Regions from separate parts of the Rathayibacter caricis DSM 15933 genome, predicted to be linked through region 1. Evidence: predicted binding sites of a transcription regulator. Region 1 holds the regulator's gene; the other holds the start of a gene.

Region 1 (15,100 bases):
CCATCGAGCCGGTGAAGTGCCCGCCGATCAGGTGCAGGGCGAAGCCCTCCGGCTCACCGCTGTGCACCAGGTAGGGGCGTCCGGAGATGTCGACGACGGCCTGCACGAGGGCCTCGTCGAGCGGCACCAGCGCGTCGCCGAAGCGGGAGATGCCCGACTTGTCGCCGAGGGCCTGCCGGATGGCGGTGCCGAGCGCGATGCCGATGTCCTCGGCCGTGTGGTGGATGTCGATCTCGATGTCGCCCGTCGCCCGGACACGGAGGTCGGTGAGCGAGTGCTTGGCGAAGGCGGTGAGCAGGTGGTCGAAGAACGGCACGCCGGTCTCGAGGTCCGCGGTGCCGGTGCCGTCGAGGTCGATCGAGAGCTCGATGCTCGACTCGCTGGTGGCACGGCTGAGGGAGGCGGTGCGCCCGGATGCGGCGCTCGGAGAGGTCATGCGACCAGTCTATTCGCCGCTCCGCGGCCGCCCTCGGGCCGGGCGCTACTCGTGCGCGAGCGCTGCGGCGGGGTCGGCGTCGAGGGAGGGCAGGGACGCGAGGGCGTCGAGGAACGCCGTCGTCTCCTCCGCGGTGCCAGCGCTCACGCGCAGGTGGTTCGGGATGCCGACGTCGCGGATCAGCACACCCCGGGCGAGGAGCGCCTCGAAGGTCGCGCCCGGATCGGAGACTCCCCCGAAAAGCACGAAGTTGCTGCCGCTCGCGTGCGGGGTGTACCCGAGCTCGCGGAGGCCGACGACCATGCGGTCGCGCTGCTCGATGATGTCGCCGACCATCGCCAGCATCTCGTCGGAGTGCGCCAGAGCGGCGGTCGCGGCCGCCTGGGTGAGCGCGGAGAGGTGGTAGGGCAGGCGGACGAGGCGCAGCGCGTCGACGACGGCGGGGTCGGCGGCGAGGTACCCCAGACGCACGCCCGCGAAGGCGAACGCCTTGCTCATCGTGCGGGAGACGAGCAGCCGGGGGCGTCCTGCGAGCAGGCTCAGCGCGGTGGACGCGCCGGGGCCCCCGAATTCGGCGTACGCCTCGTCGACCACGACGATGCCGTCCGTGGCGTCGTAGACCGCCTCGACCGTCTCGAGGGAGAGGGGCGTGCCGGTGGGATTGTTGGGTGCGCAGAGGAAGACCAGGTCGGGCTGCGCACGCCGGACCTGCTCGGCCGCGTACTCGGCGCCGACCTCGAAGTCGTCCTGTCGCGGAGCGCCGATCCACTCGGTGCCGCTGCCGGAGGCGAGGATCGAGTACATCGAGTAGGTGGGCGCGAATCCGAGCACGGATCGCCCCGGGCCGCCGAAGGCCTGGAGGATGTGCTGCAGGACCTCGTTGGAGCCGTTCGCCGCCCAAACGCCGTCCGCGGTGAGACCGTGTCCGAGGTAGGCGGCCAGCGAGTCGCGCAGCTCCCGGAACTCGCGATCGGGGTAGCGGTTGACCGTCCGCAGGGCGATGGACACCCGCTCGACGATGTCGGCGATGACCCCGTCGGGGACCGGGTGGGTGTTCTCGTTTACGTTGAGTGCCACGGGGACGATCTTCTGCGGAGCGCCGTACGGCAGCTTCCCGCGGAGGTCGTCGCGGAGGGGGAGGTCGTCGAGAGTCGTCACCAGGGAATGGTAGCGGCGACAGGGGAACCGATCCGGATACTGCGCGCCCGCTCCCGCCGAGGCGGCAGCCGCCGGATCAGCGGGCCAGCTCGTACCCGGACGGAACGGCGAGCCGCTGCCCGGGCTCGAGGCCGGCGCTCGCCAGCTGGTTGAGCGAGAGGAGGTCCGAGACGACGTCGCGGGGGTCGTAGCCGGGAGCGATGTCCTCGGCGAGCGACCAGAGAGATTCCCCCGCACGCACCGTCACGTACTGGAACTGCACGTCGGACGACTCGCCGGAGGCGACCGCACCCCCGCCGTTGATGCCGAACACGAACGCTCCCGCGACGATCGGGAGAGCGCCGAGCACCGCCAGGACGCCGCGACCGCGGCGGGTGATCCGCAGGCGCACACGAGCGACGGCAGGCGACGCGACGGCAGGAGCCGCGATGACGGAGACCTGCGCCTCCGGGCCGGAGGTGACGCGGTGCTGGTCGATGTGCTGGTCGATCATGGGGATCGCTCCTTTCAGCAGGGACTCGGGGCGGACCTCGGCCGGGAGGCCGCCCCGAATCTCTGTTCCGAATATATCTTCGAATAAAACGAGAGGCAAGAGCCTGCCGCGTCGTATCCGTCGACGGATCGTACGACACACTCGAACGAATGTTCCGAACGGGAACCCTCGGCGGATACAGTTTCGAGAGCCCGCTGGTAGTACAGCAGCGACCACCGACATCGGTGATCGACGAGGAGCCGGGCGGGCGCGCACGCGGGGTGCGCGCCGAGAGAGGACGACGTGAGCGACGCGCAGACCGCCAAGGCGAAGCAGGGCACCGGACGGCGCCGGAAGAACCTGAGCGCGAAGCAGCTCGCGATCCTCGACGTGATCCAGCGCTCCGTCTCGAGCCGGGGCTACCCGCCGAGCATGCGCGAGATCGGCGACGCCGTCGGACTCGCCTCGCTCTCGAGCGTCACGCACCAGCTCAACCAGCTCGAGCTCAGCGGCTACCTCCGGCGCGACCCGAACCGCCCCCGCGCGCTCGAGATCCTCATCGACGTCCCGAGCTCCACCGAGGACGACGGGTCGTTCGAGTCGAGCGTCACGGTCGGGGACGCCGCCATGGTGCCGCTCGTCGGCCGCATCGCGGCCGGCGTCCCCATCACCGCCGACCAGCAGATCGACGAGGTGTTCCCCCTCCCCCGCCAGCTCGTCGGCAAGGGCGAGCTCTTCATGCTCAAGGTCGTCGGCGAGTCGATGATCGACGCGGCGATCTGCGACGGGGACTGGGTCGTCGTCCGCTCGCAGCGCACCGCCGAGAACGGCGAGATCGTCGCGGCCATGCTCGACGGGGAGGCCACGGTGAAGGTCCTCCGGCAGCGCGACGGCCACACCTGGCTGCTCCCCCGCAACTCCAACTTCGAGCCCATCCTGGGCGACGAGGCCGAGGTCCTCGGCAAGATCGTGGCCGTGCTCCGCTCGGTCTGAGCCGCTGCGGCCGTGCTCCGCTCGGTCTGAGCCGCTGCGGCCGTGCTCCGCTCGGTCCGAGCCACTGCGGCCGTGCTGCGCTCGGTCCGAGCCGCCGTGACCGTGCTCGCGCAGGCCGGTCAGGACATACGGAAGGGGCGGACGGCCGAGTGCCGTCCGCCCCTTCCGAGTTCCACTTCTCGACCACAGCCTCCACGGGGTCTCACCACGCCTCGACGGCCGCGTCGACCCTGTGCGCAGCAACGCCGCGGTCTCGTCGTAGCCGTGGGTGGTCAGGCCGCAGCCCGGGTCGATCCGGAGCTGGCGCCGGAACGGACGCGTGGACCCTCGGCCCTCCGGGGGCCACCGGAGGAAGGGCGGTGCCACGCCGTCGAGGAGCGGGACGAGCGTGAGGGAGTACGACGTCGGAGGAGGCGCTCGGCGCTCCGGAGACGACGGAGCGCCCACCTCCCCCCAGCGGGGGAAGCGGGCGCTCGCGTCGTGCGGTCAGGCCTCGACGGCCGCCGCGGGGGCGGCGAACTCGGCGAGCGAGCCCGCCAGGTCCTGGTGGACGAGCGCCTGGACGCGCGTCCCTCCGTCGACGTACTCGGTCGCCAGGATGCGGCCGCTGCGGTGCAGGTGCGACACCACGTCGCCGCGGTCGTAGGGGACGAGCAGGTCGATCTCGACGTCGGGCTCGGGCAGGATCTCGGCGATCCTGGCCTGCAGCTCGTCGATGCCCTCGCCGGTCCGCGCGGAGACGAAGACGGCACCCGGAGCGAGCCCGCGGAGGACGAGGCGCGTGCCCTCGTCGACCAGGTCGGACTTGTTGAAGGCGATGATCTCGGGGATCCCGCGCGCTCCGACCTCGCCGATCACGTCGCGCACGGTCGCGATCTGCCCGGCGGGATCGGGGTGCGAGCCGTCGACGACGTGGACGATGATGTCCGAGTCGGCGACCTCCTCCAGCGTCGAGCGGAACGCCTCGACCAGCTGGTGCGGCAGTGCGCGCACGAAGCCGACCGTGTCGGCGAACGTGTACAGCCGGCCGTCCGCCGTCTGGGCCTTGCGGACGGTCGCGTCCAGCGTCGCGAACAACGAGTTCTCGACGAGGACCCCGGCGTGCGTCATGCGGTTCAGGAGGCTCGACTTGCCCGCGTTGGTGTAGCCGGCGATGGCGACGGAGGGCACGGCGTTCCGCTTGCGGTTCGCGCGCTTCGCCTCGCGGGCGGGCTTCATCGCGGTGATCTGCTTGCGCAGTCGCGCCATGCGCGTGTGGATGCGGCGACGGTCGAGCTCGATCTTCGTCTCACCCGGTCCACGCGAGCCCATACCGGCTCCCGCGCCCACCTGGCCACCGGCCTGGCGCGACATCGACTCACCCCATCCGCGCAGTCGCGGGAGGAGGTACTCGAGCTGAGCGAGCTCGACCTGCGCCTTGCCCTCGCGGCTCTTGGCGTGCTGGCTGAAGATGTCGAGGATCACCGCGGTGCGGTCGATCACCTTCACCTTCACGACGTCCTCGAGTGCGCGACGCTGGCTCGGTGCGAGCTCGGTGTCGGCGACGACCGTGTCGGCTCCGAGGGCTGCGACGACTCCCGCGAGCTCCTGGGCCTTGCCCTTGCCGAGGTAGGTGCTCGGGTCGGGGTGCGGACGCCTCTGCAGCAGCCCGTCGAGGACGGTCGCGCCCGCGGTCTCGGCGAGGGCGGCGAGCTCGTGCAGCGAGTTCTCCGCGTCCTCGAGCGAGCCCTGCGAGTACACGCCGATCAGCACGACGTTCTCGAGGCGGAGCTGCCGGTACTCGACCTCCGTGACGTCCTCGAGCTCGGTGGACAGACCGGCGACGCGTCGCAGGGCCTGGCGGTCGGCACGGTCGAACTGCTCGCCGTCCGAGTCCTCGCCCTCGTGGCCCGAGGTCTGCAGCGCCTGTGCGCCGCCCGCGACGAAGCGCGAGTATCCCGCCGACCGCGACTGCGCGTTCGCCAGGACCCTCGAGACGACGTCCACGGCCTCGGTCGTGTCGGTCTCGTTCAGGTCTTCCGTCATCCGGATAACACTAACTCCTCAGCTGTTGATAAGTTCACTTCCCATGGCCGCCGAGCACTACTTCACGAACACTCCCGACGGCGACATCCGGCCCCGCAGGATCACGGCCCGTCTCGCGGGCCGCGACCTCGAGCTCACCACCGCCGGAGGCGTGTTCAGCCCCGGCCACGTGGATCTGGGAACGCGCGTCCTGCTGGACACCGTCCCCGAGCCTCCCGCCGGCGGGGACCTGCTGGACCTCGGCTGCGGCTGGGGCCCGATCGCCCTCGCGCTCGCCCTCGACGCACCGGACGCCCGGGTGTGGGCGGTCGACGTCAACCAGCGGGCGCTCGAGCTGGTCCGTCGCAACTGCGAGGAACTCGGCGTCACCAATGTCAACGCCGTGCTGCCCGAGGATGTTCCCGACGACGTGCGATTCAGCACGGTCTGGTCCAACCCGCCGATCCGGATCGGCAAGGTCGAGCTCCACGCTCTGCTCGAGCGCTGGCTCCCCCGCCTCGAGACCGGAGCGGACGCCTGGCTCGTCGTGCAGCGCAACCTCGGCTCCGACTCGCTCCAGACCTGGCTGACCGAGACGTTCGCCGATCGCCTGGAGGTGGAGCGCGCCGCCGTCTCCAAGGGCTTCCGCGTGCTGCGGACGACGCGGATCTGACGAGGCCGGCTCAGTCGATCCGGATCGTGCCGGTGTAGACGAGATCGGCCGGCCCCGAGAGACCCACGTGCTCACCCTCCTCCGTGGCGAACATCGACACCCCGAGGGTGCCGCCGGGCACATCGACGCGCCAGGACTGGGGAGCGCGCTCCCCCGCCCAGTAGCGGACCGCCAGGGCCGCTGCAGCGGCACCGGTGCCGCAGCTCAGGGTCTCGCCGCTGCCGCGCTCGTGCACGCGCATCCGGATGCGGCCGATGCCGTCGTGGATGAGCGGCTCCCCCGGCACGACGAACTCGACGTTCGCCCCGTCGACGGGCTCGGGATCGAGCTGCGGGATGTAGGTCAGGTCGGCGGAGTCGAGCTCCTCGTCGTTGCTGAGCGCGACGACGACGTGCGGGTTGCCGAGATCGATGCCGATGCCCGGACGCGCGACCTTGAGCTCCTTCGCGCGGACGAGGGGCTCGCCGCCCGCCAGTCGCCAGCGCCCGAGGTCCACCTGGAACCCCGCTCCGCTGCGGGTGACGTCGCGCACGCCGGCGCGGGTGCCGATCGGCAGCGTGTCACCGGGCTCGAGCCCGGCCAGGCCGCCGGCGAGGAGGAACGCGGCGTAGACCCGGATGCCGTTGCCGCACATCTCGGCGATCGAGCCATCGGCGTTGCGGTAGTCCATGAACCACTCGGCCTCCGGCTCCTCGGACAGCGAGGCGGCCCCCTCGGCGATCGCCTTCGAGCGCACGGCACGGATGAGGCCGTCGGCTCCGACTCCGAAGTGCCGGTCGCAGATCATCGCGATCTGCGCGGGAGTGAGCTCCACCTCGCCGTCCGGGTCGCTGAAGAGCACGAAGTCGTTGCCTGTGCCCTGGCCCTTGGTGAAGTGCAGCTCGATGGTCATGGCGGACAGCCTAGCGAGGGGACCGGCCGCCGAGCTGGGCGGCGTGGATCGCGCGCCCGAGCAGGTCCGGGGCTCCTGACGGGAGCCGATGGGCGTCGCGGTAGCGGCGGAACCAGCTGTTCTGCCGCCGCGCGTACCTCCGCGTCAGCGCCTGCGTGGAGGCGATCGCCTCCTCCTGCGTGGCCTCGCCCGCCCGCTGCGCGAGCGCCTGCGCGTAGCCGATGGCGCGGCTCGCGGTGACGCCGCGCTCGATACCCAGCGGGATCAGCGCGTCGATCTCGTCGAGCATCCCGTCGGCCCACATCCGCTCGACGCGGGCGTCGAGCCGAGGCACGAGCACCTCGCGGGGCGCCTCGAGGAACAGGAGCGCGGCTGGTCGCCACGACTGCGGTTCGTCCGACATCAGCGCGCTGTGCGGCGAGCCGGTCAGCTCGGCGATCTCGAGTGCACGGACGATCCGGCGCAGGTTGTGCGGGCCGATCCGATTGGCCACGTCCGCGTCGATCGCGCGCAACCGCGCGAAGAGCACGGCCGGGCCTTCGCGCTCCGCCGTCTCCTCGAGAGCGCGGCGGACGTCCGGATCGGTGCCGGCGAAGGAGAACTCGAACACGACACTGGACACGTAGAGTCCGGAGCCGCCGACCAGGATCGGCAGGGCTCCGCGCGACAGCACGTCGTCGATGACATGACGCGCCTCGGCCTGATAGCGGGCGACCGACGCCTCCTCCGTCACCTCGAGCACATCGAGCAGGTGGTGCGGGACGCCCCGGCGCTCCTCGGGCGCGAGCTTCGCCGTCCCGATGTCCATGCCGCGGTAGAGCTGCATGGCGTCGGCGTTCACGATCTCGGCCGCGCGGCCGGAGCCGAGCACCCATTCGGCGAGATCGAGGGCGAGCTCGGACTTGCCCGTGCCGGTCGCTCCGACGACGGCGATCACCTCCGGCTCGGGCGGCTCAGCGCTCGCCATCGAGGGCGTCGTAGATCGGAGTCGTGAGCGCCGCGGGGCGCACGCGGAGCGACGGCAGGCCGAGGGACACCCGCGGCGCGGCCCCCGCGGACGTCGGGGGCACTCCGCAGGACTCGGTCTGCGAGCGGTCCCACGCGTCGCCCGCCCGCGTGCGGCGGATGCGCAGCGGCGCTCCGTCCGCGGAGTCCGCCAGGAGGTAGAAGGGTGCCGCACGGGTGATCCGCACCGTGACGACGTCGCCCGGACGCGGCTGCTCCGACCCCGCGGGCACGTCGAAGTGCACCAGGCGGCTGTCTTCCGCGCGGCCGCTGAGCCGGTGGGTCTCGGCGTCGCGACGTCCCTCCCCCGTGGCGACGAGCACGTGCACCTCGCGCCCGACGACAGCGCCGTTCTCCTGCTCGCTGATCGCATCCTGGAGAGCCACCAGTCGCTCGTAGCGCTCCTGGACGACCTCCTTCGGCAACTGGTCGGGCATCGTCGCGGCCGGTGTGCCGGGGCGGATCGAGTACTGGAAGGTGAAGGCGGACGCGAACCGCGCCTCCTCGACGACCCGCAGCGTCTCGGCGAAATCGGCTTCCGTCTCGCCCGGGAAGCCGACGATGATGTCGGTGCTGATCGCCGCGTGCGGGATGCGCGCGCGGACGCGCTCGAGGATCCCGAGGAAGCGCTCGGAACGGTAGGAGCGGCGCATCGCCTTGAGGATCCGGTCGGACCCCGACTGCAACGGCATGTGGAGCTGCGGCATGACCGCGGGGGTCTCGGCCATCGCGTCGATGACGTCGTCGGTGAAGGCCGCGGGGTGCGGGCTCGTGAAGCGGATGCGCTCGAGCCCGTCGATCGTCCCCGCGGCGCGGAGGAGCTTCGAGAACGCCTGCCGGTCGCCGAACTCGACGCCGTACGAGTTCACGTTCTGCCCGAGGAGCGTCACCTCGATCGCGCCGTCATCGACGAGCGCCTGGATCTCGGCGAGGACGTCGCCCGGACGGCGGTCCTTCTCCTTGCCGCGGAGGGACGGGACGATGCAGAAGGTGCAGGTGTTGTTGCAGCCGACCGAGATCGACACCCACCCGCTGTAGGTCGAATCCCGCTTGGTGGGAAGGGTCGACGGGAAGACGTCGAGCGACTCGAGGATCTCGAGCTGCGCCTCGTCGTTGTGCCGCGCGCGCTCGAGCAGGCTGGGGAGCGCGCCCATGTTGTGCGTGCCGAAGACGACGTCGACCCACGGGGCCTTGTCGAGGATGACGTTCTTGTCCTTCTGGGCGAGGCAGCCGCCGACGGCGATCTGCATGCCCTCGTGCCGCCGCTTCACGGAGGCGAGGTGCCCGAGGTTGCCGTAGAGCTTGTTGTCCGCGTTCTCGCGGACCGCGCAGGTGTTGATGACCACCACGTCGGCCTCGGCACCGTCGGCCGGCACGTAGCCGGCCGCCTCGAGGGAGCCGCTCAGGCGCTCGGAGTCGTGCACGTTCATCTGGCAGCCGAAGGTGCGGACCTCGTAGGTCCTCGGACGGCTGCCGGCGGCGGGGACCGGAGCGGGGCTGAGCGTGGTCATGGTCTCGGATTCTACGCGCCGCCCGGAGACCCTCTTGAGCGGCGCGGCGACCGCCCGGGACGGCGGATCAGCGGAAGCGGACGCTCGAGCCGGGCTTGCGCACCGTCTCGCGCACCACGCGCTGCACGAGGGCACCGGAGTAGCCCCGGCGGGCGAGGAAGCCCGTCAACCGCCGCTCGGCGACCTCGTCCGACAGCGATCGCAGGCTCGGGAGGCGCTTCCGCGCGAGCTCCACGGCGGTGCGGTACTCGTCGTCGCCGTCGAGCTCGTCGAGCGCCCTCGCGATCGCGTCGGCATCGAGCTTGCGGGCGCGGAGCTCCTGCATGATCGAGGAGCGCCCGAGCTTCTTCCGCTCGCGCAGCTGCGTGACGAGCTGCTCGGCCATGCGGTGATCGTCGAGGTAGCCGAACCGGGCGAACCGGTCGAGGATCTCGAGCGCGTCCTTCTCGGCGACTCCCTCGGTGTAGAGGCGGGCCTCCACCTCGGCGACAGACAGGCTCTTCCGCGCGAGCCCGCGCACGATGCGATCGGCGATCTGCTCGGGATCGGGCTCCTCCGGGAGCTCCGAGACGTCCTCGTCGGCGTCCCGGAACTCCGGAGTGTCCTCGGAGACCTCGGCGACCGCTGCAGGAACCGCGGAGCGGCGGGCGACGTGCGTGGACAGCTCGGCGATCCGATCCGTCCGCTCGTCGCCCGCCTCGGCGACGGCAGGAGCGGAGACCGACGCCTCCGACTCGCGCTCGCCCTCGGACACCCAGGGCAGGAAGGCGACGGGGCGGCCCGCTCCCGTCGGTCCCTCCGACCCGCTCACCGGACTCAAGCGCCCTTGCGGACGGGCTGCTTGGCGACGGGCTGCTTCGTCTCGATCGCGACCGGAGCGGCGTCCTTCACCGCGTTCGGATCGGCGACCACGCCGAGCTTGATCAGGATGCGCTTCTCGATCTCGGCCGCGATGTCGGGGTTGTCGATGAGGAACTGGCGCGCCTTCTCCTTGCCCTGTCCGAGCTGGTCGCCGTCGTAGGTGTACCAGGCGCCGGACTTGCGGACGATCTCGTGCTCGACACCGAAGTCGATGAGGCTGCCCTCGCGCGAGATGCCGATGCCGTAGAGGATGTCGAACTCGGCCTGCTTGAAGGGCGGGGCCATCTTGTTCTTGACGACCTTGACGCGGGTGCGGTTTCCGACGGCGTCGGTGCCGTCCTTCAGCGTCTCGATGCGGCGGATGTCGAGTCGGACGGAGGCGTAGAACTTGAGCGCCTTGCCGCCCGCGGTGGTCTCGGGGCTTCCGAAGAAGACGCCGATCTTCTCGCGCAGCTGGTTGATGAAGATCATCGTGGTGTTCGTCGTGTTCAGACCACCGGTGAGCTTGCGGAGTGCCTGCGACATGAGTCGCGCCTGGAGGCCGACGTGGGAGTCGCCCATCTCGCCCTCGATCTCGGCGCGGGGCACGAGCGCCGCGACGGAGTCGATGACGATCAGGTCGATTGACCCGGAGCGCACGAGCATGTCGGCGATCTCGAGGGCCTGCTCACCCGTGTCGGGCTGCGAGACGAGGAGGGAGTCGATGTCGACGCCGAGCTTCTTCGCGTACTCCGGGTCGAGCGCGTGCTCGGCGTCGATGAACGCCGCGATGCCGCCGTTGCGCTGGGCGTTGGCGATCGCGTGCAGGGTGAGGGTCGTCTTTCCGGAGGACTCGGGGCCGTAGATCTCGACGATGCGGCCGCGCGGGAGCCCACCGATGCCGAGCGCGACGTCGAGGGCGATGGAGCCCGTCTGGATCACCTCGACGGGGGCGCGCTCATCGCTGCCGAGGCGCATGACGGCGCCCTTGCCGAACTGGCGGTCGATCTGCGCGAGTGCGGTCTCGAGGGACTTCTCGCGGTCTGAGGAACTGGGCATGGCCGTCTCGCTCTCGTGTCGGGGTGGTATCGCCTACAGGCTGTCGCGTCGTGCCGGTGGTGCCGCCGTACGAGTACGACGCCGGCCGGATGCGACAAGGCGGTGAAGCAGGTCCGTTGACTTGTCTCGACGGTATGCCCGACCACCGACATCGGTGGAGGACACGAGCGCCACCGTGGAGACGGCGGCGTTCCTGCTTCTGTGGAGGAGCCTATCTCCGTTCGAACAGGACTTCGATCAACAGGTCACGGCGTGTCGAACACGACTTCGGTCGCCACGCGTCGCCACCGCTCAGCGGCGGCGCTTCGCCGGATCGATCCCGTGCCAGCGCGACTCGGGTACGTCGTTCGCCCGGCAGAGCGCGAGCCACACTTCGCGGGGCTCCGCACCGTCCTTCAGGGCACGGTCGGCCGTGCGGCCGTCGAGCTCGGTGAGGACCAGGTCCGAGACCAGCACGCGCGCGTAGGCCGACCCGAACTCGTCGTCGACCAGCTGCCGGAAGTCGCTCAACCTCATGCCTCCACGCTAACCGCAGGCGCGCCCGGCCGGGAACGCCGAAGGGCGCCCGGGCCGGAGCCCGAGCGCCCTTCGCGTGGAATGGGGGTGGTGGATGATGGGGACGGAGCCGTCTACCGCGTGACGAGATCCGCGTCGAATCCGGCGACCATGTCGGCCGGGATGGTGTCGGGAATGGTGTCGATCCCCTCGATCACGGCGAGCCGGTCTCCGACCTCGCGCATGATGACCGAGATCGGGGTGTCGAGCGCATCGGCGACCGAAGCGAGGATCTCGGAGGACGCCTCCTTCTGACCGCGCTCGACTTCGCTCAGGTATCCCAGAGCGACACTCGCCTTGCTCGCCACCTGGCGGAGCGTGCGACCTTTCTGCAGGCGAAAGTCCCTGAGGACATCGCCGATCTCCTGACGAACTAGAACCACTGGACCCTCCTTCTCCACGTCAACCGCTACTTCGTCCACGGTCTCGTCGAAGGATGCCGGAGCAGGAATCGAAGGGGGTGTGTACGAAGGAACCGGATAGCTGTTCACTACCCGGTTCGTGTGAGTCGACTCTAATACCGGATGACTGGACTTTGCGTGTGAGCGACGTCAGATGTAACCGGGGCGAAACGCATGGCATTCCTTGATCCGGAGCGGATTCCGGAACAGTCAGGAAAGGGATCCGGGAAGTCCTGCGACCGTCTCCTCGGCGAGGGACAGAGCGGCTTCGACGGCGGCGGCGCGGACTGCGGCGCGGTCACCGGCGAACAGGTGCTCGCGCACCGCCTCGACGTCGTCGACCACGACGGCCACGAACACGGTGCCGACCGCGCGGCCCCCTTGCGGATCGGGGCCGGCGACCCCGGTCGTGGCGATGCCCACGGTGCGACCGCCGACCGGGCCCAGACGCTCCGCGACTCCGCGGGCCATCTGCAGGGCGACCTCGGGGTGCACCGGACCCTCGGCGTCGAGCAGGGCCGCGTCGACCCCGAGCAGGAGGTGCTTGAGCTCCGTGGCGTAGCTCACCACTCCCCCGCGGTGCACCGCCGAGGCGCCGGGCACCTCCACGACGGCGGAACTCAGTGCTCCGCCGGTCAGCGACTCCGCGACGGCGAGGAGCAGGCCCCGGGATTCGAGGGCCCGGACCAGGCGCTCGGCGATCACGACCGGCGCGCGGCGCGGCTCTGGCGGGCCGCATCCGCCAGGTAGTCGATACCGGTCGCGACGGTCAGCACGACCGCGGCGGTCATCGTGATGCCGTTCACCCAGTGCACCCACTCGCCCAGCAGGTTCCACAGCGGCAGGAGGGCGAGGGAGAGGGCCACCGACTGGACGATCGTCTTCAGCTTGCCGCCGCGGGACGCGGGGATCACCCGGTCCGAGAGCACGGCCATCCGGAACACCGTGATGCCGATCTCGCGCACGAGCACGACGATGGTGACCCACCACGGCAGCTCGAAGAGGATCGAGAGGCCGACGAGAGCGGCTCCGGTGAGCACCTTGTCGGCGATGGGGTCGAGCAGCTTGCCGAGGTCGGTGACCAGTCCGCGGCTGCGGGCGATGTGCCCGTCGATGCCGTCGGTCGCGATGGCGACGATGAACAGCAGCGCCGCGGCGATGCGCAGACCGCCGTCCGCTCCGGCGTCGGCGAGCAGCATCCAGAAGAACAGCGGAGCCAGCAGGATCCGTACGACCGTGATCGCGTTCGGGAGGTTCCAGTTGCTCACCGGAGCCGCCGAGGCGGAGGCGGGACTGCTCATCGTTCTCCTGCGTTCGTCGTGGTCGTCCGCGTGCCGCGCATCGCTCAGCGGCCGGTCAGCTGCCAGGCGTCGTCGTCCGAGCCCTCGTCGTCGTCGTGGTAGTCGGTCGCCACGGGGCCGGTCGGCTCGGCGAGCGGGTCGGCGTAGGCGTCGGGCGCCACCGCGGAGGGAGCGGCCGGAGCGTCACCGGGCTGGTCCCCGCGCATCCGCGCGAGCACCCCGGGCAGCTGCTCCGCCGTGACGAGCACGTCGCGCGCCTTCGACCCCTCGGAGGGGCCGACGACCTCGCGGGACTCCAGGAGGTCCATCAGGCGGCCCGCCTTCGCGAAGCCGACACGGAGCTTCCGCTGCAGCATCGAGGTGGAGCCGAACTGCGTGCTGACGACCAGCTCGGCCGCCGCGACCAGCAGCTCGAGGTCGTCGCCGATGTCGGAGTCGACCTCCTTGCGCTGCGCCTGCACCGTGATGTCCTGGCGGTACTCGGGCTGCGCCTGCCGCGTGACGTGCTCGACGACCTTGGCGATCTCGTCCTCGCGGACCCAGGCGCCCTGGACGCGCATCGGCTTGTTCGTCCCCATCGGCAGGAAGAGCCCATCGCCCTGGCCGATCAGCTTGTCGGCGCCGGGCTGATCGAGGATGACGCGCGAGTCCGTGACGCTGGTCACCGCGAAGGCCAGACGGCTCGGCACGTTGGCCTTGATCAGACCGGTCACGACGTCGACGCTCGGACGCTGGGTGGCCAGCACGAGGTGGATGCCGGACGCGCGGGCCAGCTGCGTGATGCGGACGATCGAGTCCTCCACATCGCGCGGCGCGACCATCATGAGGTCCGCGAGCTCGTCGACGACGACGAGCAGGTAGGGATAGGGCTTGAGGACCCGGTTGCTGCCGGGCGGCAGGACGATCTCGCCGCCGCGCACAGCCGCGTTGAAGTCGTCGATGTGGCGGTAGCCGAACGACGCGAGGTCGTCGTACCGCATGTCCATCTCCTTCACGACCCACTGCAGCGCCTCGGCCGCCTTCTTGGGGTTCGTGATGATGGGCGTGATCAGGTGCGGGACGCCTCCGTAGATCGTCAGCTCGACGCGCTTGGGGTCGATCAGCACCATGCGGACGTCCTGGGGACGCGCTCGCATCAGGAGGCTGGTGATCATGGAGTTCACGAAGCTGGACTTGCCGGAGCCGGTGGAGCCGGCGACCAGGAGGTGCGGCATCTTCGCGAGGTTCGCCACCACGTAGCCGCCCTCGACGTCCTTGCCGACGCCGATCGTCATCGGGTGGGTCGATGTGGTCGAGGCGGCGGAGCGGAGCACGTCGCCCAGCGAGACGATCTCGCGGTCGGTGTTGGGGATCTCGACGCCGATCGCGCTCTTGCCGGGGATCGGCGAGAGGATGCGGACCTCGTTGCTGGCGACCGCGTAGGACAGGTTCTTGCTCAGCGCGGTGACCCGCTCGACCTTGACGCCCGGACCGAGCTCGATCTCGTAGCGGGTCACGGTGGGGCCGCGCGAGAATCCGGTGACCGTCGCGTCGACGTTGAACTGCTGCAGCACCTCGGTGATCGCGCGGACCATCTCGTCGTTCGCGGCGGAGCGCGCCTTCGACGGGGTGCCCGTGGAGAGCGCCGCGGCGGACGGCAGGCGGTAGGGGGCGTCCTCCTCGAACGAGGAGTCGAAACCGGCCGTCGAATCGTCGGCGGGCACGGGAGCGATGGGGCCGGTGCCGATCGCGGCCGGGACAGGCACGACCGGTGACACGTCGAGGTCGTCGAGGTGGATGACCCCGGTCGCGTCGTCGTCG
Region 2 (15,100 bases), 290 kb from region 1:
CTGCGCCGAGCGGCGGAGGTTCGCGTCGTCGAAGTTGACGAGCCGGTTCGCCGTCGCCCTGACCTCGCGGCGCTGGCGCAGCTCCTCCCAGCTGGCGACCGTCGCGGTCGCTCCCATGAGGGTCAGCATCGCGCTGATGCTCTCCCCGTCGCGGACGACCACGCGGTGCACGCCGCGGACCTCGCGCGACTTCGCCTGCACGCCGAGGCGGCCGGCCGCTCCGACGATCGCCATGGCGGCCTCGTTCCCGGGGCAGACGATCTCGAGCGCGGCGGAGCGTCCGGGATCGGTGAGCGTGCCCTGCGCGAGGAAGGCCCCGCGCCAGACCGCCGCGAGCTCCTCGCGGGATCCGGTGGTCAGGCGGTTGGGCAGCCCGCGCACGGGACGCCCGCGCTGGTCGAGCAGTCCGGTCTGGCGGGCGAGGGTGTCTCCGCCCTCGACCACGCGCACCAGCCAGCTGGTCGTGCGGCGCGAGCCGCCGGCCGAGACGATGCTGCCCTCGCTGCGGACCCCGTAGAGCTCGGCGAGGTCGCGGCGGACGCGGGTCGCGAGCGGCGCGGAGTCGAGCTCCACCTCCACCGCGAGCCGGTTCGAGATGATGTGCAGTCCTCCGGAGAAGCGGAGGACGGTCGCCAGTTCAGCGGCGCGGACGGTGTTCTTGCGCGAGACGATCGCGACCAGTTCGCCCTTGACGTCTGCGGTGAGGGCCACGGAGTCTTCCTTACGTCGGGTGCGCGGCGGAGCGCGCGGGGATCATTCTCGGCCGAGGTCGCGGTGCGCCACGTTGACGGCGACTCCGGGGAGCTCGGCCAGCCGGGCCGCGACGCGGCCGGCGATGGCGACAGAGCGGTGCTTCCCGCCCGTGCATCCGACCGCGATGGTCGCGTGACGCTTGTTCTCGCGCTGGTAGCCGTCGAGGACCGGGCGGAGCGCGCGCGAGTAGGAGTCGATGAACTCCTCCGCGCCCTGCTGGGCCAGCACGTATTCTCGCACCTCTTCGTCGAGCCCCGTGTGCGGTCGCAGCTCGGGGATCCAGTAGGGGTTGGGGAGGAAGCGCGCGTCGGCGACCATGTCGGCGTCGGTGGGCAGTCCGTACTTGAAGCCGAAGCTCATCACCGTGACCTGCAGGCCGGCGCGACCCGCCTCGGCGAAGCGCTCGGTGATCGAGGTCGCCAGCTGGTGGATGTTGAGGTCGGAGGTGTCGATGACGATGTCGGCCGACTCCCGCAGCTGCGCCAGCCGCGTCCGCTCGGCCGTGATGCCGTCGAGGAGCGTGCCGCGGCCCTGCAGCGGGTGCGGGCGGCGGACCTGCTCGAAGCGGCGGACGAGCGCCGCATCCGTCGCCTCGAGGAACACGACCCGCAGATCGACCCCGGCTCGCAGCTCCCGGACGATCTCGCCGAGGTCGGCGAAGAAGTCGCGCCCGCGGACGTCGACGACCGCGGCGATCTTGGGCAGGGTGTCGCCCGCGCGCTGAGCGAGGTCGACGAGCGGCCGGAGCATCTGCGGCGGCAGGTTGTCGACGACGTACCAGCCCAGGTCCTCCAGGGCGTTCGCGGCCGTCGATCGGCCTGCGCCGGACATCCCCGTGACGATCAGCACGTCCTGCTGCTCGCTCTCCGTGCTCATGGTGTCTCCGTGCTCGTGTGTGAAGTGTCGGGCCCCGGTGGACGGGCGCCCGGAGGTCCAGCCTAGGGTGTGCGCCCTGCGAGGCCGCCCCTCAGGGGTGGAGGTGGGAGTGGATCGCGGCAGCCAGGGTGGGGCCGATGCCCTTGACCTCGGCGATCTCGGCATCGCTCGCGTCGCGCAGTCGAGCGACCGAGCCGAAGTGCTTCAGCAGGTCGCGGACGCGGGTGCCGCCGAGGCCCGGGACCTCGCTCAGCTGCGAGGAGATGTCGCGCTTGCGGCGCTGCCGCTGGTGCGTGATGGCGAAGCGGTGGGCCTCGTCGCGGATCCTCTGGAAGAGGAAGAGCGCGTCGCTGTTGCGCGGGAGGATCACGGGGAAGTCGGAGTCGGGGAGCCAGATCTCCTCCAGCCGCTTCGCGATGCCGCACAGCGTGATGCCCGTGACTCCGGACTCGTCGAGCGCCCGCTGGGCGGCGGCGACCTGCGGCTGACCGCCGTCGACGATCAGCAGGTTCGGCGGGTAGGCGAACTTGCGCCGCTTCGCCTCCCCCGTCTCGGGATCGACGGCGGCCGGCTCGACCGGCTCCTTCAGGTAGGCGAGACGGCGCGTGAGCACCTGGTGCAGCGACTCCGTGTCGTCCGTCGAGTCGGCGATGGAGAAGCGGCGGTACTGGTCCTTCCGGGCCAGCCCGTCCTCGAACACGACCATCGAGGCGACGATGTTCGTACCGCTGAGGTGCGAGACGTCGTAGCACTCCATCCGCAGCGGCGCCTCCTCCATGCCGAGGGCGTCGCGGATGTCCTCCAGCGCCTGGGTGCGCGCGGTGAAGTCGGCGGAGCGCCGGGTCTTGTAGAGCATGAGCGAGTGACCGGCGTTCTGCGTCGCCGTCTCGAGCAGCGCGGCCTTGTCGCCGCGCTGGGCGGCACGGAGCTTGACGTTCGCGCCGCGCAGGCCGCTCAGCCACTCCTCGAGCGCCTCGTGATCCTCGGGCAGCTCGGGCACGACGACCTCGCGCGGAGGGATGTCGCCCGTCTCGTACGCGGCCTGGAGCGCGGTGTCGACGAGCTCGGCGGTGCTCATGTCGAGCTCCTTGTCGACCACCCAGCCGCGCTCGCCGCGGATCCGCCCACCGCGCACGCGGAACTGCTGGACCGAGGCCGCGAGCTCGTCGTGGACGATCGCGTAGAGGTCGACGTCGACGTTGTCCTTCAGCACGACGGCGCTCTTGGCGAGCACGGCGTCGAGTGCGGCGGCCTGGTCGCGCAGCTTCGCCGCGCGCTCGTACTGGAAATCGGCTGCGGCCTCGCGCATCTCCTTCTCGAGCTCGCCGATCATCCGGCGGTCGTGGCTCCCCATGAAGGCGACGAAGCGATCGACCATCGCGCGGTGCTCGGCGAAGGTGACCCGGTGCGAGCACGGTCCGCCGCAGCGACCGATCTGCGAGGCGAAGCAGGGCTTGCCGCTCTGCATCGCGCGCTTGTAGTTCGAGTCGTTGCAGGTCCTGATCGGGAACGCCTTGATCATCAGGTCGATCGTCTCGTGGATCGCCCAGATCTTGGGGTAGGGCCCGAAGTAACGGGCGCCGCGGATCTTGGCGTTGCGCGTCACCATCACCCGGGGCGCCTCGTCGCCGAGGGTCACCGCCATGTAGGGGTAGGACTTGTCGTCGCGGAACTTGACGTTGAAGGGCGGGTCGAACTCGTTGATCCAGGTGAACTCGAGCTGCAGCGCCTCGACGTCCGTGCCGACGACGGTCCACTCGACGCCGGACGCCGAGGTAACCATCCGCCGGGTGCGCTCGTGGAGCGACGGGAGCGGCGCGAAGTAGTTGCTCAGCCGGGCGCGGAGGTTCTTGGCCTTGCCCACGTAGAGCACCCGGCCCCGGGCGTCCTTGAAGCGGTAGACGCCCGGGAGGGTCGGGATCTCGCCGGCCTTGGGCCGGTAGTCGACGGTCTGCGTCATGCCTCGGTCTGTCCGTCCGCCCCGGTCACTCGAGGATCTCGGCGAGGAACGAGCCGGTGTGGCTCTCGGATACCTTCGCGACCTTCTCGGGAGTGCCGATGGCGACGACCTGGCCGCCGCCCGCACCGCCCTCGGGTCCCATGTCGATCAGCCAGTCGGCCGACTTGATGACATCCAGGTTGTGCTCGATCGTGATGACCGTGTTGCCCTTGTCGACGAGGCCGTTCAGCACGAGGAGGAGCTTGCGGACGTCCTCGAAGTGCAGACCGGTGGTCGGCTCGTCGAGCACGTAGACGCTCCGCCCGTTGGAGCGGCGCTGCAGCTCGGTGGCGAGCTTCACGCGCTGGGCCTCGCCGCCCGAGAGGGTGGTGGCACTCTGTCCGAGCCGGACGTAGCCGAGACCGACGTCGACCAGGGTCTTCAGGAAGCGGTGGATCGCCGTGATCGGCTCGAAGAACTCGGCCGCCTCGGCGATCGGCATGTCGAGGACCTCGGCGATGTTCTTGCCCTTGTAGTGCACCGTGAGGGTGTCGCGGTTGTACCGCGCTCCCCCGCACACCTCGCAGGAGACGTAGACGTCCGGCAGGAAGTTCATCTCGATCTTGATCGTGCCGTCGCCCGAGCACGCCTCGCAGCGGCCGCCCTTGACGTTGAAGCTGAACCGGCCCGGCAGGTATCCGCGGGCCTTCGCCTCGGTCGTCTCGGCGAAGAGGTTGCGGATGCGGTCGAAGACGCCCGTGTAGGTCGCCGGGTTGGAGCGCGGGGTGCGGCCGATCGGGTTCTGGTCGACGTGCACGACCTTGTCGAGGTTCTCGAGCCCGGTGACGCGGGTGTGCTTGCCCGGCACCTTGCGGGCGCCGTTGAGCTGGTTGGCGAGCACCCGGTAGAGGATGTCGTTCACCAGCGTGCTCTTGCCCGAGCCCGAGACGCCGGTCACCGCGACGAAGGCGCCGAGCGGGAACTCGACGTCGACCTTCTGCAGATTGTTCGCCGAGGCGCCGACCACCTTGATGACGCGCTTGCGGTCGATCTTGCGGCGCTTCTTCGGCACCTCGATCGACTTGCGCCCCGAGACGTAGTCGCCCGTGAGCGAGTGGGTGTTCTCGAGCAGCTCCTCGTAGGACCCGGAGTGCACGACCTTGCCGCCGTTCACGCCCGCGCCGGGGCCGATGTCGACGATCCAGTCGGCGGTGCGGATGGTGTCCTCGTCGTGCTCGACCACGATCAGGGTGTTGCCGAGGTCGCGCAGCTTGATCAGGGTGTCGATGAGGCGGCGGTTGTCGCGCTGGTGCAGGCCGATGCTCGGCTCGTCGAGGACGTAGAGCACGCCGGTCAGTCCGGAGCCGATCTGCGTCGCGAGACGGATGCGCTGGGCCTCACCGCCCGAGAGTGATCCCGCGGCGCGCGAGAGGTTGAGGTAGTTCAGCCCGACCTCGATCAGGAAGTCGAGGCGGGCCTTGATCTCGCGGAGCACCTGCGCGGCGATGTGCGCCTCGCGATCGGTCAGCTCCAGCTTGCCCATGAACTCCTGCGCGTCGCCGAGGCTGAGGTCGGCGACGTCGGCGATGCTCGCCCCGTGCACGAGGACGGCGAGCACCTCGGGCTTCAGCCGCGAGCCCTTGCAGACGGGGCAGGCCACCTCGCGGAGGAACTCGGCCCAGCGCGAGCGCTGCACGTCGGTCTCGGCTTGGACGTACTGGCGCTCGATGTAGGGCACGACGCCCTCGAACCCGGAGGTGTAGCTCATCTCGCGGCCGTAGCGGTTCTTCCACTTGACCTTGACCTCGAAGTTGTCGCCGTGGAGCACGGCCTGCTGCACCTCGGAGCTGAGGCGCTTCCACGGGGTGGACAGCGAGAAGCCGAGGTCGCGGGAGAGGCCGTCCAGGAGCTTCTCGTAGTACTGGAAGAGGCCCTTGCCCTGGGTGGTCCACGGGATGATGACGCCCTCGGCGATGCTGAGGTCGGGGTCGCCGAGCAGGAGCTCGTCATCGACCGACATGCGCGTGCCGAGGCCGGAGCACTCGGGGCAGGCGCCGAACGGCGCGTTGAAGGAGAAGGTGCGCGGCTCGATCTCGGTCAGCGAGATCGGGTGGTTGTTGGGGCAGGACAGCTTCTCGGAGTAGGTGGTCCAGGCGCCGTCGCCCTCGCCGTCGACGAAGTTGATCTGCACGATGCCGTCGGTGAGGCGGAGCGCCGTCTCGAGCGAGTCGGTCAGGCGTCCGAGGATGTCGGGCCCCGCGACGAGGCGGTCCACGACCACCGAGATGTCGTGCTTGAACTGCTTCTTGAGCGTCGGCGGCTCGCTCAGCTGGACCAGCTTGCCGTCGACCATGGCACGGGAGTAGCCGCCCGCGGTCAGCTCCTTGAAGAGGTCGACGAACTCGCCCTTCTTCTGGGACACGACGGGGCTGAGGATCTGGTAGCGCGTGCCGGCGTCGAGCTCCATCAGCTGATCGGCGATCTGCTGGACGGTCTGGGCAGAGATCTTCTCGCCGCAGACGGGGCAGTGCGGGACTCCGATGCGCGCCCAGAGCAGGCGCATGTAGTCGAAGATCTCGGTGATCGTGCCGACGGTCGACCGCGGGTTGCGGTTGGTCGACTTCTGGTCGATCGACACGGCGGGGCTGAGGCCCTCGATGAAGTCGACGTCGGGTCGGTCGACCTGCCCGAGGAACTGGCGGGCGTAGGCCGAGAGCGACTCGACGTAGCGGCGCTGCCCCTCCGCGAAGATCGTGTCGAACGCGAGCGAGGACTTGCCCGACCCGGACAGGCCCGTGAACACGACCATGGAGTCGCGCGGGATCTCGAGATCGACGTCCTGCAGGTTGTGCACCCGGGCGCCGCTCACCACCAGCTTCGAGACGGAGTCGTCGAGCTGGGAGACGAACCGGTGGGGGTGGTGGGAGTGCTCGGAGGGAGCGGGAGCAGGGTCTTTGACAGCGTTCGAGATCGACACCTCGAAAGTGTATGCGGAGCCACCGACATCGCCGGCGGGCGTTCGCTGGGCGCTGATCCGGCCCCTCCGAGCTTGCGGATCAGGTCAGGTGACCGGCCTTCTCCATCTGCCGGAGCTCGCGCTTGAGCTCCGACACCTCGTCGCGCAGGCGCGCTGCGAGCTCGAACTTGAGCTCGCCCGCCGCCTGCAGCATCTGCCCGTTGAGGTCGCCGATGATCGCCTCGAGATCGTTGCCGCCGTTCGCGGCGAGACCCTGGCGTCGCAGGTTGGGCGTGGGGCTCTTCTTCTTGGCGTCCCGGCCGGCGAGCAGCTTCGCCGTGTCCGCACCCTCACGGGCGAGGACCTCGGTGATGTCGGCGATCTTCTTCCGCAGCGGGGTCGGATCGATGCCGTGCTCGAGGTTGTAGGCCACCTGCTTCTCGCGGCGGCGATCGGTCTCGTCGATCGCGAGCCGCATCGAGTCCGTCACCTTGTCGGCGTACATGTGCACCTCGCCGGACACGTTGCGGGCCGCGCGGCCGATGGTCTGGATGAGCGAGGTGGACGAGCGGAGGAATCCCTCCTTGTCGGCGTCGAGGATCGCGACCAGCGAGACCTCGGGGAGGTCGAGGCCCTCGCGGAGCAGGTTGATGCCGACGAGGACGTCGTAGACGCCGGCGCGGAGCTCGGACAGCAGCTCCACCCGGCGGAGGGTGTCGACGTCGGAGTGCAGGTAGCGCACCCGGACGCCCGCCTCGGTGAGGAAGTCGGTGAGCTCCTCGGCCATCCTCTTGGTCAGGGTCGTGACCAGGATCCGCTCGTCGCGCTCGGTGCGGCGCTTGATCTCCTCGAGAAGGTCGTCGATCTGGCCCTTGGTCGGCTTGACGACGATCTCGGGATCGATGAGTCCGGTGGGGCGGATGATCTGCTCGACGATGCCGTCGGCGATGCCCATCTCGTAGCGGCCCGGGGTCGCCGACAGGTAGACCGTCTGGCCCACGCGCTCCTTGAACTCCTCCCACTTCAGCGGGCGGTTGTCCATCGCGGACGGGAGGCGGAAGCCGTGCTCGACGAGGGTGCGCTTGCGCGAGGCGTCGCCCTCGTACATCGCGCCGATCTGCGGCACGGTGACGTGCGACTCGTCGATGACCACGAGGAAGTCGTCCGGGAAGTAGTCGAGCAGGCAGTGCGGAGCCTCGCCGGACTCGCGACCGTCGATGTGGCGCGAGTAGTTCTCGATGCCGGAGCAGAAGCCGATCTGCTGCATCATCTCCAGGTCGAAGGTGGTGCGCATCCGCAGGCGCTGCGCCTCGAGCAGCTTGTTCTGCTTCTCGAGGTCGGAGAGGCGCACCTCGAGCTCCTGCTGGATCGTGTCGATCGCCCGGTGCATGACGTCCTGGCTGGCGACGTAGTGCGAGCCGGGGAACACCGAGACGGAGTCGAGCTTGCGGACGATGTCGCCGGTGAGCGGGTGCAGCGTGTACAGCGCCTCGATCTCGTCGCCGAACATCTCGATGCGGATCGCGAGCTCCTCGTACATCGGGATGATCTCGATCGTGTCGCCGCGGACGCGGAAGGTCCCGCGGGCGAAGTCGACGTCGTTGCGCGCGTACTGCATCGACACGAACTTGCGGATCAACCGGTCGCGGTCCACGCGCTGCCCCACCTGCAGGGCGACCATCGCCTCGAGGTACTGCTCGGGCTGGCCCAGACCGTAGATGCACGAGACCGTCGACACCACGATGACGTCGCGCCGGCTGAGCAGCGAGTTGGTGGTGGAGTGCCGCAGGCGCTCGACCTCGGCGTTGACCGAGCTGTCCTTCTCGATGAAGGTGTCGGTCTGCGGGACGTAGGCCTCGGGCTGGTAGTAGTCGTAGTACGAGACGAAGTACTCGACGGCGTTGTTCGGGAACAGCTCGCGGAACTCGTTCGCGAGCTGCGCGGCCAGGGTCTTGTTGTGCGCCAGCACGAGAGTGGGCCGCTGCACGGCCTCCACCAGCCAGGCGGTCGTCGCGGACTTGCCGGTGCCGGTCGCGCCGAGGAGGACCACGTCGGTCTCACCGGCGGTGATGCGGGCGCTCAGATCGGCGATGGCGCGGGGCTGATCGCCGCTCGGCTTGTATTCGCTGACGACCTCGAACGGATGCACGGCACGGGTGGGCTCCATGACTCGAAGCGTAGCCGCGACCACCGACACCGGAGGCGGCGTGCGCTGGCGGCGAACGGTCCCGCTTCAGCCCTTGCCAGCGACCGTCAGCGTCCCCGGCTCAGCTCCGCCCACAGCGCGTCCGCCCGGGCCAGCGTCTGCTCGAGCGTTCCGCTCGAGTCCAGGACGCGGTCGGCCAGAGCCAGCCGCTCCTCGTCGCTCGCCTGGGAGGTGACGCGGGCGCGCGCCTCCGTCTCGCTGAGGCCCCTGAGGGTGACGAGCCTCTCGATGCGGACGTCCTGCGGGGCGTGCACGACCACGACCTCGTCGAACTCGCCGACGCCGCGCCCCTCGGCGAGCAGCGGCACGTCGTACACGACGACCGCGTGCGGGTCGGCTTCGGCGGCCGCGGCGAAGAGCCGCTGCGACCGGGTCGTGACCGCGGGATGCGTGATCGCATTGAGGTCCGCGCGCGCCTGAGCGTCCGAGAAGATCAGTGCTCCGAGCGCGGCGCGGTCGAGGGTGCCGTCCTTCCGGAGCATCGAGGCGCCGAAGCGCTCGGCGATCGCGCCGAGGGCGGGCTCGCCCGGCTCGACGACCTCGCGGGCGAGGCGGTCCGCGTCGACGACGACCGCCCCGTGCTCGGCGAGACGGCGGGCGACGGTCGACTTCCCCGAGGCGATGCCTCCGGTCAGGGCTACGAGATGCACGCCGCCACCCTACCCAGCGCCCCCGGGAACGCCGAACGGCCGGCCCCCGAGGGGACCGGCCGTTCGTGGTGTGCACTCGATCAGTTGTTCGAGGACAGCTTCTCGCGCAGTGCGGCGAGCGACTCGTCGTCGGCGAGGGTGCCGCCGGTGGTCGACTCGTTGGTGAAGCCGCCGCCGACCGAGACGCCCTCGGAGACGGTGGCCGCCTCCTCCTGCGACTTGGCGACCTGGGCCTTGTGGGCCTCCCAGCGAGCCTGAGCAGCGGCGTACTCCTGCTCCCAGGCCTCGCGCTGGGACTCGAAGCCCTCGCGCCACTCGTTGGTCTCCGGGTCGAAGCCCTCGGGGTACTTGTAGTTCCCCTGGTCGTCGTACTCGGTGGCCATGCCGTAGAGGGCCGGGTCGAACTCGGTGCCCTCGGGGTCGACGTTCTCGTTCGCCTGCTTGAGCGAGAGCGAGATGCGACGACGGTCGAGGTCGATGTCGATGACCTTGACGAACACCTCTTCACCGACGGACACGACCTGCTCCGCGAGCTCGACGTGCTTGCCCGACAGCTCGGAGATGTGGACGAGGCCCTCGATGCCGTCCGCGACGCGGACGAAGGCACCGAACGGCACCAGCTTCGTGACCTTGCCCGGGGCGACCTGACCGATCGCGTGGGTGCGGGCGAAGACCTGCCACGGGTCCTCCTGGGTCGCCTTGAGCGAGAGCGACACGCGCTCGCGGTCGAGGTCGACCTCGAGGATCTCGACGGTGACCTCCTGGCCCACCTCGACGACCTCGGAGGCGTGCTCGATGTGCTTCCAGGAGAGCTCGGAGACGTGGACGAGACCGTCGACTCCGCCGAGGTCGACGAACGCACCGAAGTTGACGATCGAGGACACGACGCCCTTGCGGACCTGACCCTTGTGCAGGTTGTTCAGGAACGTGGTGCGGCTCTCGGACTGGGTCTGCTCGAGGAGCGCACGGCGCGACAGGACCACGTTGTTGCGGTTCTTGTCGAGCTCGAGGATCTTCGCCTCGATCTCCTGGCCGAGGTACGGGGTGAGGTCGCGGACGCGGCGCAGCTCGATGAGCGAGGCCGGGAGGAAGCCGCGGAGGCCGATGTCGACGATGAGCCCGCCCTTGACGACCTCGATGACCGAACCGGTGACGACACCGTCGGACTCCTTGATCTTCTCGACGTCGCCCCACGCGCGCTCGTACTGCGCACGCTTCTTCGAGAGGATCAGGCGACCCTCCTTGTCCTCCTTCTGCAGGACGAGGGCTTCGACGCTGTCGCCCACATTGACGACCTCGGAGGGGTCGACGTCGTGCTTGATGGAGAGTTCGCGCGAGGGGATGACGCCCTCGGTCTTGTAGCCGACGTCGAGGAGGACCTCGTCGCGGTCGATCTTCACGACGGTGCCTTCGATGAGGTCTCCGTCGTTGAAGAACTTCAGAGTCTTTTCGACCGCGGCAAGAAAGTCTTCAGCAGACCCGATGTCGTTGATCGCGACCTGCTTGGCTGCCTTTTCGGTCGTTGCGGTTGTCATTAAGGGATGCTCCAGGATGGATGGGTATCGGGCGGCGGGCACCGGCGCGACTGGCGACGCGACCGAGTGGTGACCACCGCGGTGTGTGAGGGGATGTGCCGTCGGCCGGAGGCGGCTCCGAACGCCACCGGGCCGTGACCCGGGGCCTCTTCGCTCGCCGTGGCACGGCGGCGCCACAAACGTGACGGTCAAGACTATCGAACCCGGGAGCGCAGTGGCAATCGTCCGCGGTTCCGCTCGGAGCGATCCGGGAGACGGAGCGGTGCCGCGTCAGGAGGCGAGACTCGCGCGGAGCGTGTCGAGGCCCACTCCCCCGAGGTCGAGGGCCCGACGGTGGAACGCCGCGAGCGAGAAGGAGGCCCCCTCGCGGGCCGCCGCGTCGTCGCGCAGCTGCTCCCAGATCCGCTGGCCGACCTTGTAGGACGGCGCCTGCCCCGGCCAGCCGAGGTAGCGGTTGACCTCGAAGCGGATGAAGGCGTCGTCCATGTTCACGTTCCGTCTCATGAAGGCGAGGGCGGAGTCCGCGGACCAGATCTCGTCCGTCCCCGGCATCCGCTTGCCCAGGTGCACGCCGATGTCGAGCACGACGCGCGCGGCGCGCATCCGCTGGCCGTCGAGCATGCCGAGACGGTCGGCCGGGTCGTCGAGGTAGCCGAAGCCCTCCATCAGCCGCTCGGCGTAGAGGGCCCAGCCCTCGGCGTGGCCCGAGCTCCCGGCCAGCTGGCGACGCCAGGTGTTCAGGCTTGCCCGGTTGTACACGGCCTGGCCCACCTGCAGGTGGTGTCCGGGGACGCCCTCGTGGTAGACGGTGGTCAGCTCGCGCCAGGTCGCGAACTCGGTCACGCCGTCGGGGACGGACCACCACATGCGTCCGGGGCGCGCGAAGTCGTCGCTGGGGCCGGTGTAGTAGATCCCGCCCTCGTGGGTGGGCGCGATCAGGCACTCGAGCGCGAGGAGCTCGTCCGGGATGTCGAACGCCGTGCCGGCCAGCTCGCGGACGGCGCGATCGCTGGTCTCCTGCATCCAGCGCTGCAGAGCCTCGACACCGTGCAGCGTGCGGGAGGGATCGGCCTCGAGGTGCGCGATCGCCTCGGCGACCGAGGCGCCGGGGAGGATCTCGCGGGCGACGGCCTCCTGCTCCGCCGTCATCCGGGCGAGCTCCTCGATCCCCCACTCGTAGGTCTCGTCCAGGTCGACCGCCGCGCCGAGGAAGCGGCGCGACTGCAGCGCGTAGTGCTCGCGACCGACGGCGTCCTGCTCGGTCGCGGCGGGTGCGAGCTCGCTGCGGAGGAAGCGCTCGAGCTCGCCGTAGGCGGCGGCGGCGCGCCTCGCACCGTCCTCGAGCCGACCGGCGAGCGAGGCGGGCAGGGAACCCTCTGCCGGCGCCGCGTCAGCGGCGAGCTCGGCGAAGAAGCCGCGGGGTGCCGCGATCTTCGCGGCCTGCTCCGCGACGAGGCCGACCTGGCGTCGCGCGGGGACCACTCCCCTGCGGATGCCCTCGCGGAGGGTCTCGGCGTACCCGGTGAGCGCAGCCGGCAGTGCGTGGAGCCGCTCGGCGACGTCCTCCCAGTCGCCGACCGCGGCGGTCGGCATCAGGTCGAAGACGTCGCGCAACTCCTGCGCGGGCGACGCGATGACGTTCAGATCGCGGAACGGGAGGCCGGCCTCGTGCGCGTCGAGGGTCAGGCGGAGCTCGGCGCCGAGATCGGCGACCGTGACGCGGTCGACGTCGTCCACCGGCTCCGCGGCATCGAGATCGGCCAGCGCCGCAGCGGTCGCGCTGCGCGCACGCTCGAGACCGACCGGGGACAGATCGGCGAGCCCGCCGCCGGACCGGCCGAGCCAGGTCCCGACGGTGGGATCGAGCTCGACGAGGGTGTCGACCCAGCGCTCGGCGACCTGGTCGACGGACGTGGGCTCGCGGGGGGTGACGGTCATGCTGCGAGCCTAGCCACGACCACGGCGCGACCGACGGGACGGGTCAGTGCGCGGCCGCGTCCCAGTTCGCTCCGTGACCGACCTGGACCTCGAGCGGCACCGAGAGGTCGACGGCGTGCGCCATCCGCGCCCGCACGACGCTCTCGAGCGCCTCCTCCTCGCCGGGGGCGACGTCGAAGATCAGCTCGTCGTGCACCTGGAGGAGCATGCGCGAGCCCAGGCCCTGCTCGTCGATGTCGGACTGCACGCCGATCATCGCGATCTTCATGATGTCGGCGGCGGAGCCCTGGATCGGCGAGTTCAGCGCCGCGCGCTCGGCGTTGTCGCGCAGCACCCGGTTGGCGCTCTGCAGATCCGGGAAGGGACGGCGCCGGCCGAAGATCGTCTCGGTGTAACCGGTCTCGCGGGCCTGCTCGACGACGCTGCGGAGGTAGTCGCGGACCGCCCCGAAGCGGACGAAGTAGTCGGTCATCAGCTGCTTGGCCTCGGCGCTCGAGATCCGGAGCTGCTTCGACAGGCCGAAGGCGCTGAGTCCGTATGCGAGCCCGTAGGACATCGCCTTCACCTTGTTGCGCATCGCCGAGGTGACGTCGCCCGGCTCGACGCCGAAGATGCGCGAGCCGACGAAGCGGTGCAGGTCCTCGCCGCTGTGGAACGCCTCGATGAGCCCGGCGTCGCCCGAGAGGTGCGCCATGATCCGCATCTCGATCTGCGAGTAGTCGGCGGTGAGCAGGGTGCTCGCCTCGTCGCTGTGCACGAAGGCGGTGCGGATGCGGCGGCCCACCTCGCTGCGCACGGGGATGTTCTGCAGGTTGGGGTCGTTCGAGGAGATGCGACCGGTGGCCGTCCCCGTCTGGTCGTAGCTGGTGTGGATCCGCCGGTCGGGCGTCACCGACTTCTCGAGCGTCTCGATGATCTGCTTGAGCTTGGTCGCGTCGCGGTGCTCGAGCAGGAGGCCGAGGAACGGGTGCGGGTGCGACTCCTGCAGATCGGCGAGAGCGGAGGCGTCGGTCGTGTAGCCCGTCTTGGTCGCGCGGGTCTTCGGCATCGCGAGCTCCTCGAAGAGGACCTGCTGGAGCTGCTTCGGCGAGCCGAGGTTCATCTCGTGGCCGATCTCGGCGAACGCGCGGCTCGCGAGGTCGGCGGAGGTGGTGGTCAGCTCGCTCCGGAGGCGCGCGAGCACCTCGGGGTCGATCGCCACGCCCGTGAGCTCGACCGTCGCGAGGACCTGCACGATCGGCAGCTCGATGTCGACGAGGACCGACAGCATGCCCTCGCCGAGCATCTCGGTGAGAGCTCCGACGAGGCGGAACGCGTACCAGGCCTCGGTCGCCGGGCTCATGGGCTCGACCGTCGGCACCAGCTGGTTCGGATCGCCCTGCGCCATCGTCTCGTCGAGGTACTGCGACACCTGCGCGGGCAGCGTCGCCGCGTGCCCCGTGGGCTGCAGGAGCCATGCCGCGATGCGCGTGTCGAAGGCGAGGCCGGCGACCGGCAGACCGGCGGTGCGCAGCGCCTTCACCTGCGGCTTCGCGTCGGCGAAGTACTTGGGAGCGTCGCTCGCCAGCCACTGCTCGAGACCCGTGTAGTCGGGGCGGTCGGCCGCCCAGGGGACGTACGCCGACTCCTTCTCGACCGACAGACCGATGCCCTCGAGGCCGTCGGGGCCGACCTGCGCCTGGACGGCGACGGGGGTCGTGCCTTTGCCGGAGACGGTGGCGAGCCAGTGCGCGAGCTCCTCGTCGACCATCGTCCGCACCGCGGGGGCCGCGGTCGTGACGGTGTCGCCCGCGAGCGCGGCGGCCGCGCCCTCGACGCCCTCGTCGGCGGCGATCGTGAGGACGCGCTCCTGGAGCGTCTTGAACTCCAGGCGCGAGAAGATCTCGCGGACGGCGTCCGGGTCGATGGGCTGCCGGGCGAGGTCGGTGGGGCCCAGCGGGAGCTCGACGTCGGTGACGAGCCGGTTGAGGCGGCGGTTGCGGAGCGCGTTCTCCTTCTGCTCGCGCAGCTTCTCGCCGACGACGCCCTTGATCTCGTCGGCGTGGGCGATGATGTCGGCCACCGTGCCGTACTGGTTGACCCACTTGGCCGCGGTCTTGGGCCCGACCTTGTCGACCCCGGGCAGGTTGTCGCTCGTCTCGCCGACCAGGGCCGCGATCTCGGGGTACTGGTGCGGCTCGACTCCGTACTTCTCGAACACCTTGTCGCGGTCGTAGCGCGTGAGCTGCGAGACCCCCTGAGTGGAGG

The links. The regulator LexA, encoded in region 1, represses DNA repair genes until DNA is damaged. The targets are predictions, from matches to a motif close to TCGAACANNTGTTCGA.
Positions count from the first base shown of each region.
Region 2: a site for LexA is predicted at 6,547-6,562, ahead of uvrA (excinuclease ABC subunit UvrA). Genes of this name have one in related genera too.

Region 1 covers NZ_PZPL01000001.1:3,424,447-3,439,546, forward strand. Annotated here, with positions in the region: gene hisB (imidazoleglycerol-phosphate dehydratase HisB) at 1-436, opposite strand, end outside; gene C1I63_RS15995 (histidinol-phosphate transaminase) at 482-1,594, opposite strand; gene C1I63_RS16000 (LysM peptidoglycan-binding domain-containing protein) at 1,671-2,087, opposite strand; gene lexA (transcriptional repressor LexA) at 2,370-3,059, shown strand; gene hflX (GTPase HflX) at 3,546-5,084, opposite strand; gene C1I63_RS16015 (class I SAM-dependent methyltransferase) at 5,128-5,736, shown strand; gene dapF (diaminopimelate epimerase) at 5,747-6,628, opposite strand; gene miaA (tRNA (adenosine(37)-N6)-dimethylallyltransferase MiaA) at 6,639-7,595, opposite strand; gene miaB (tRNA (N6-isopentenyl adenosine(37)-C2)-methylthiotransferase MiaB) at 7,582-9,144, opposite strand; gene C1I63_RS16035 (regulatory protein RecX) at 9,212-9,955, opposite strand; gene recA (recombinase RecA) at 9,961-11,043, opposite strand; gene C1I63_RS16045 (DUF3046 domain-containing protein) at 11,335-11,559, opposite strand; gene C1I63_RS16050 (helix-turn-helix domain-containing protein) at 11,673-11,981, opposite strand; gene C1I63_RS16055 (CinA family protein) at 12,210-12,704, opposite strand; gene pgsA (CDP-diacylglycerol--glycerol-3-phosphate 3-phosphatidyltransferase) at 12,701-13,300, opposite strand; gene C1I63_RS16065 (FtsK/SpoIIIE family DNA translocase) at 13,345-15,100, opposite strand, start outside.
Region 2 covers NZ_PZPL01000001.1:3,134,984-3,150,083, forward strand. Annotated here, with positions in the region: gene whiA (DNA-binding protein WhiA) at 1-711, opposite strand, end outside; gene rapZ (RNase adapter RapZ) at 754-1,629, opposite strand; gene uvrC (excinuclease ABC subunit UvrC) at 1,721-3,589, opposite strand; gene uvrA (excinuclease ABC subunit UvrA) at 3,615-6,443, opposite strand; gene uvrB (excinuclease ABC subunit UvrB) at 6,625-8,691, opposite strand; gene coaE (dephospho-CoA kinase) at 8,778-9,380, opposite strand; gene rpsA (30S ribosomal protein S1) at 9,461-10,915, opposite strand; gene C1I63_RS14640 (DUF885 domain-containing protein) at 11,186-12,853, opposite strand; gene polA (DNA polymerase I) at 12,897-15,100, opposite strand, start outside.